DNA from 3 places in the Butyricicoccus sp. AF35-5AC genome. Region 1 is predicted to be linked to each of the others. Evidence: predicted binding sites of a transcription regulator. Region 1 holds the regulator's gene; each other region holds the start of a gene.

Region 1 (2,271 bases):
GCGCTTAGCGACCTGACCGATCATACGCTCGCCGTCCTTAGAAAATGCAACAACAGACGGAGTGGTGCGCGCACCCTCAGCGTTAGGGATGACTACGGCTTCGCCGCCCTCCATAACAGATACACAAGAGTTCGTCGTACCAAGGTCAATACCAATGATCTTACCCATAATAAATACACTCCTTAAATGATAGGATTTTGTTTACTTTAATTAGCAGTTAGTAATCAGTTTGCAACCTTCACCATCGCATGGCGAATAACCTTATCGCCAATCTGGAAGCCCTGCTGGAAGGTTTCCGCGATGACATTCTCACCGAGGTTTTCATCCTCAACGTGCATAACCGCGTTGTGGAAGTTCGGATCGAATGCGGTGCCTGCGGCAGCGTCGATGACGGTGACGTTAATGCCCTTGAGGCTTTCGGTCAGCTGCGTCATGGTCAGCTCGACACCCTTTTTATATTCGGTGTCGGCGGTCTCTGCCTTGAGCGCCCGCTCGAGGTTATCGTAGGTCGGCAGCAGTGCGGTTACGGCGCGGCTGACTGCATCGGTGTACGCCTGCTCGCGCTCGCGCTGGCTGCGCTTGCGGAAGTTGTCGTACTCCGCCGCCATGCGGAGATAACGATCGTTCAGGTCGTTATACTTGGCTTCCCAGTCCGTCGCGGGCTTTGCTTCAGCCTTGGCGGTCTCCTCTGCGGGAGCCTCGGTCTTTACCTGCTCCTGCTCTTCCGCCTCCGGCTTTGTCTTTTTGCTCATGTCGTTTTGTGCCTCCGTTTACAGGAAATCAGTGATTTCCGTCTTTTTCATCTAAAAATGTCTCGGCGATCAGTTTGTTCAGCCCTTTTGCGAAGCGGCTGAGCTGTGCAGACAGCTTGGCGTAATCCATGCGGGTCGGACCCACGATGCCGATCGCGCCCTGACCGATCTTACCGATATCGTATTTTGCGTAGATCGCCGAGGTTTCACTCAGCGGGTTTTCGCCGTTTTCCGGTCCGATGAAGAACTGGATGCCGTCGATCTTGCGGGTGGCCGGCAGCAGGTGCTTGCGGTCGTCCTCCATGTAATCGAGCAGCGTCTGCGCCTTTTTCGTATCGCGGTACTCCGGAAAACGAAGCAGCTTGCTGGCACCGTCGAGGTAAACCTTCTGGTCGCTCAGCTCGGTGATCAGCTCTGCGATGTACTCGGCTACCGGAGCGAGCAGCGCGGTCAATCCCGCGGCGCGGCGCACAATGTCGAATCGCTCTGCGGTGATGCTCGAGAGCGGCAGTCCGGTCAGCGTCTGGTTGAGCACATAGGTGAGCAGCTCGGCCTCATCCTTGGAGACCTCAGCCACCGTGCGGACCATTTTATTCTTGACCGTGCCCGAATCCGTAACTACTACGATTACGAAATTCATCTTATCGACTGCGATGATCTCAAACTGCCGGATGGCGATCTGTGTCATGGCCGGTGTGATAGCAACCGACGCGTAATTCGTCAGACTGGTGAGCAGCTTGCCGGCCTCCTGAATGAGGTGGTCAAGCTCGCGTACCTTGGTAAGCACGCTGTTCTGCAGTGCGTTTCCGTCCTCCGCATTGTCGGCCGGACGCTCCATCAGTTCATCCACATACAGTCGATAACCCTGCGGTGAGGGGATTCGTCCCGCAGAGGTGTGCGGCTTTTCGAGGTAGCCCATGTCCTCCAGTTCACTCATCTCATTGCGGATGGTGGCGGACGAGAACGGCAGCTCGTGTCCCTCGGTCAATGCCTTGGAGCCGACCGGCTCAGCCGTGCGGATGTAATCGCCGATAATGGCTTTGAGTATTTGCTTTTTACGTTCCGAAAGCTCCACCGAAGCAGACTCCTTTCTTTCGGTTGTTAGCACTCCATCTCCCCGAGTGCTAAACTTAATTTACCACCACATACGGACAAAGTCAAGTGCTGTTTGTGAACAATTTATGAAATGATGGTCGGAATTTTATCACACTCGTCTGCCGAGTGCTGAAATGTCAATTTTCACCGTATGAAAAATGCTCTGATTTGGTCGTTTTTCCTTGCGTTCGCGTCCACGCAGTGATAGAATTACTATGAGAGAGACAGGCAATCGTTCGATTGCCGTAGAGAGAAAATCCGCTCTATAAAAAGGAGAACAAACATGAAGGAAATCAAAGTTGGCATCGTTGGTTTGGGCCGTCTCGGTTCGGTACACGCGCAGAATCTCGCGTTCAAGATTCCCGGCTGCAAGCTGGTCGCTGCCTGCTCGCTCGTGCAGAAGGAGCTGGACTGGGCAAAGGAC
Region 2 (2,271 bases), on a different contig from region 1:
ACTCGTCACCCGGATTGAGGATAGTGCCGTTGATGGCTTTAGCCGCCAGACGGATGTTGTTCGTACGCGGTGCGTTGCCCTCATCGAGATTGGTCGCCGTACGCGCGAGTGTATCGTGGAACAGCTTCGCCTTGAGCGCCTCTGCCGTGATGGACGGCTGGGTGATCGTCACAGGAATGGTGTAGGTCTCTTGCGAGCCGTCGCCAATGATCTCCTTGGCCTTATCGGTGTCGAACGACACGCCTGCCTTGCCGGCGATGATGGTCTTGCCGTCCTCCTTGCTGACAGTAGCGTTGACCGGGTCACCGATAATGTCGGCTGCAATCTTGTCAACGTCAATCGCCGGAGCGGCTGTCACATCGGTCGAGACCTCATATGGCTCAAAGTCCATCAGGCGGATCTGATCAGTCAGCGCCTGCTCTACCGCATCCGTGTCAAACTTGACGCCCGGCTTGCCGGAATGCACGATCAGATTGCTGTCCTTCAGTTCCCAAGTCGGATTGACCGGTTCGGTCAGCGCCGTGTCCGCGATTTCGTTAAGCGTGCCGCGCAGGCTTTCCTCATCTACAGTTGCCGCAATCTGCGCCTCTCTGTGACCGCGCATTGCGCCGATGATATCGCGCACGCGCTCGAGCGGATTGCCGGTACGGCCTATTTCATAGGCGTTCTCGGCGGACTGGATGCCGTCCACGTTTTTCAGCACCTTATCGACCGGAATATCATAGTTGGAGCCGTAAATCGTCACCGTGACGTTCTTACCCTCGTACAGCGGCGCACTCTGGTCCTCGATGGTGTTTGCCGCATCATCGCGGTTCATGCCCCCGACCGCGATCGGTCCGACAGTCACGCCCGGAAAAACATTCGGGTAACAGTACACATAGCCGAATGCACCGGCTGCCGCCGCAATGACAACGCCGACGGCAATCTTTACACCGATAGGAACACGACGTTTCTTCTTCGGCTGCTTAGCTTCCGTCCGGATGACCTGCGCCGGTTTTTCCGGCTTTTTGGCCTGCTTTTTGATCAAATGCGCTCCCTTCTTCGGTTTGTTTGCGCTTTTATCTGCCATGAGTATACCTCTTAACTAATCTATGCTTGGAATATGCTTTGGATTCTCGATGCACCCGCCATTATTCGACAGGTATACCTTTATATTATAGCGCCCTGTATTCATGATAGCAACCACAAATTCGGATAAATTCGGTATACGCCGTCATAATCTGTCGCTTTAACTTGCTATCACGGCTCTTTTCTGCTATAGTATTATTAGTATGCTAAAATTTTTGTGAAAAAGAGGAGTAAATGCAAGTGAAACAATTAGGACTGTTAATTCGACTGATTATCGGCATCATCGCCGGTATCCTCATCGGTATGTGCGGACAGTGGTTCGGCATCGCGGACACTGGGTTCTTCGTTGCCATCATCCGCCTGCTGGCAACCTTTACCTCGCTGTTCTCAACCTTCCTGTCATTCATGATCCCGCTGATTATCCTGTCGTTCATCACGGTCGGCATGGCAGAGCTTGGCAAGAAGGCCAACCGTCTGTTCGGTCTGACCCTGCTGCTGGCCTACGGCACAACCGTTATTTCCGGCCTGCTGACCTTCTTCATCGGCAAGGCCGTTCTGCCGGGGCTCATTCAGCCCATCACCGGCGATGTACTCGAGAGCAACGCCTTCGAGCCGCTGTTCTCCATCACGGTTGACCCGGTGTTCGGCGTTATGACCGCACTTGTGCTCGCGTTCGTGATCGGCATCGGCATGGCAAACCTTAAGGGTGATTCCCTGCTGAATGTTTTCCGCGATCTGCAGAAAATCGTTACCGGCGTACTCAGCCGCATTATCATTCCGCTGATCCCGATCCACATCGCAGGTCTGTTCGCCAACATCGCAGCCGAGGGCCGTCTGGCGGCTACCGTCAAGATGTTCGCTTCCCTGTATGCCATTATTATTGTGCTGCAGCTGCTGTACATCGTGTCTCAGTTTGGTCTGGCAAGCATTGTCTGCCGCAAGAACCACTTCAAAAGCATGAAGAACGCCGCTCCGGCGTACTTTACCGCACTCGGCACCCAGTCCTCTGCATCGACTATTCCGATTGCGCTGAACTGTGCATATAATAACAATATAAATAACGACGTTGCCGACTTTGTCGTTCCGCTGTGCGCTACCATCAACCTCAACGGCGATACCATCTGCCTCGTACTCGGCTCGATGGGCATCATGCTTGCAAGCGGCATAACCCCGACCTTTGCCATGTTTGCTCCGTTTGTATTC
Region 3 (2,271 bases), on a different contig from region 1:
ACGCCGCCGGCCAGCTTAGCCAGACGCTCCTGCAGCTTCTCACGGTCGAAGTCAGAGGTGGTGCGCTCGATTGCGCCGCGGATCTCAGCAACGCGGTTTGCGATAGCCTGCTTGTCGCCTGCACCGTCAACGATGGTGGTATTCTCCTTGGTTACCTTGATCTGACGGGCAGAACCCAGCATATCCATGGTAGCGTCCTTGAGCTCGATACCAACCTCCTCGGAGATTACGGTACCGCCGGTCAGGATCGCGATGTCGCGCAGCATATCCTTGCGGCGATCGCCAAAGCCCGGAGCCTTAACAGCTACGCAGGTGAAGGTGCCGCGCAGACGGTTTACGATCAGGGTGGACAGAGCCTCGCCCTCAACGTCCTCAGCGATGAGCAGCAGCTTCTTGCCGGCCTTAACAACCTGCTCGAGGATCGGCAGCAGCTCCTGAATGTTGGACAGCTTCTTATCGGTGATCAGCACCAGAGCATCATCCAGGTTTGCTTCCATCTTCTCGGTGTCGGTGCACATATACGGGGTGATATAACCGCGGTCGAACTGCATGCCCTCAACAACCTCAGAGTAGGTCTCAGCGGTCTTGGACTCCTCAACGGTGATAACGCCGTCGGTGGAAACCTTCTCCATAGCCTCTGCGATCAGGGTGCCGATCTCGTCGGAGCTGGAGGAGATAGCGCCTACACGAGCGATGTCGCCCGTGCCGTCAACCTTCTTGGAGTTCTCAGCGATTGCTGCAACAGCAGCCTTGACTGCCTTGGAGATACCGCGGCGCATTACCATCGGGTTTGCACCTGCAGCTACGTTCTTCAGACCCTCGCGAACGAAAGCCTGTGCCAGAACGGTAGCGGTGGTGGTACCGTCGCCTGCGATGTCGTTTGTCTTGGTGGCAACTTCCTTAACGAGCTGTGCGCCCATGTTCTCGAAAGCGTCGTCCAGCTCGATCTCCTTGGCGATAGTAACACCGTCGTTGGTGATCAGCGGACCGCCGTACTTCTTATCCAGTACAACGTTGCGGCCCTTCGGACCGATGGTTACCTTAACGGTATCAGCGAGCTGATCAATACCGCGCTGCAGAGCCTTGCGCGCGTCCTCGCCGTAAATAAGCTGCTTAGCCATGATGAATTACCTCCTGAAAATTACTCTACGATTGCCAGAATGTCGCTCTGACGAACGATGATATACTTCTCGCCGTCCAGCTTAACCTCAGTACCGGTGTACTTGCCGGTGATGACCTTCTGGCCCTTCTGAACTTCCATCTTGATTTCCTTGCCGTCAACAACGCCGCCCGGGCCTACTTCGATGATTTCAGCAACCTGGGGCTTCTCCTGTGCGGATGCGGTAAGAATAATGCCGCTTGCGGTGGTCTCCTCCGCCTCGACCATCTTGATAACTACGCGGTCGCAAAGGGGCTTGAGCTTCATAATGGATTCCTCCTATGAAAAATAAGATTTTACAATGTTGGGGGTTAGCACTCAAATTACCCGAGTGCTAACTTCGAGTATTATCTTACACCAAGGAGCCGCAATATGCAAGGGGGTAATCCGGAATTTTCACAAAAATTTTCTAAACAAATTATGAACAGTGCCCTATAGCGCTCAGCGTTTTGCCGGCCGTTTAGCAGACGGTCGGTCGGAGTGCTTATTCTCTCCCCTGTTTGATGCAGACGGGTCTTTAAAATACATATGCAGCTCGCACTTGATCATGCCGTTATACAGCTTGCGGCGCTTATCCGCCTTGCGGCCGTAGCAACGCTCGAACAGCGGGTCCGAACTGAGCAGATACTGCTTCATCGGGCTGTTTTTCGTCGCTCTGCCGAGGTCGGCGTACAGCTTTTCCGCCTGCTGCAAATCCAGCAGACGCTCACCGTACGGCGGATTGGCAAACAGTACGCCTGCACCGCTGTAATCGCGCTTTACTGCGTCCGCGCGCTCGAAGAACACCGTGTTCGCTACACCGGCCTTGCGCGCGTTCTCGATGGACAGCTGCACGCAGTCCGGGTCGATGTCGCTGCCGACGATATCGAATTTTGCGTCCGGCTGGGCAAGGTCAAGCGCACTCTCGCGCGCCTGCTGCCAGACCGACTTGTCAAAGCAGCTCCACTTTTCCGCGTCAAAGCGGCGCAGCAGACCGGGGGCACGGCGCTGCGCGATCATGGCCGCCTCAATCGCGATCGTGCCCGAGCCGCAGAACGGGTCGAGGAACGGATCGCGCCCGCGCCAGCGCGCCAGCTTGACCATAGCCGCCGCCAGTGTCTCACGAAGCGGCG

The links. Region 1 encodes HrcA, which represses chaperone genes, less so after heat shock. Its sites were predicted from a motif close to TGTTAGCACTCNNNNNNNNNGAGTGCTAACA; they were not measured.
Region 2: DWZ82_RS08505 (cation:dicarboxylate symporter family transporter) is a predicted target of HrcA. The motif match lies at 1,155-1,185, and genes of this name have one in related genera.
Region 3: DWZ82_RS13960 (co-chaperone GroES) is a predicted target of HrcA. The motif match lies at 1,469-1,499, and genes of this name have one in related genera.

What each region holds. Positions count from the first base shown of each region.
Region 1 covers NZ_QUDX01000002.1:256,344-258,614, reverse strand. The annotation lists gene dnaK (molecular chaperone DnaK) at 1-168, opposite strand, end outside; gene grpE (nucleotide exchange factor GrpE) at 225-752, opposite strand; gene hrcA (heat-inducible transcriptional repressor HrcA) at 781-1,827, opposite strand; gene DWZ82_RS04615 (Gfo/Idh/MocA family protein) at 2,131-2,271, shown strand, end outside.
Region 2 covers NZ_QUDX01000005.1:159,440-161,710, forward strand. The annotation lists gene DWZ82_RS08500 (VanW family protein) at 1-1,069, opposite strand, end outside; gene DWZ82_RS08505 (cation:dicarboxylate symporter family transporter) at 1,309-2,271, shown strand, end outside.
Region 3 covers NZ_QUDX01000018.1:1,813-4,083, reverse strand. The annotation lists gene groL (chaperonin GroEL) at 1-1,121, opposite strand, end outside; gene DWZ82_RS13960 (co-chaperone GroES) at 1,142-1,426, opposite strand; gene DWZ82_RS13955 (THUMP domain-containing class I SAM-dependent RNA methyltransferase) at 1,601-2,271, opposite strand, start outside.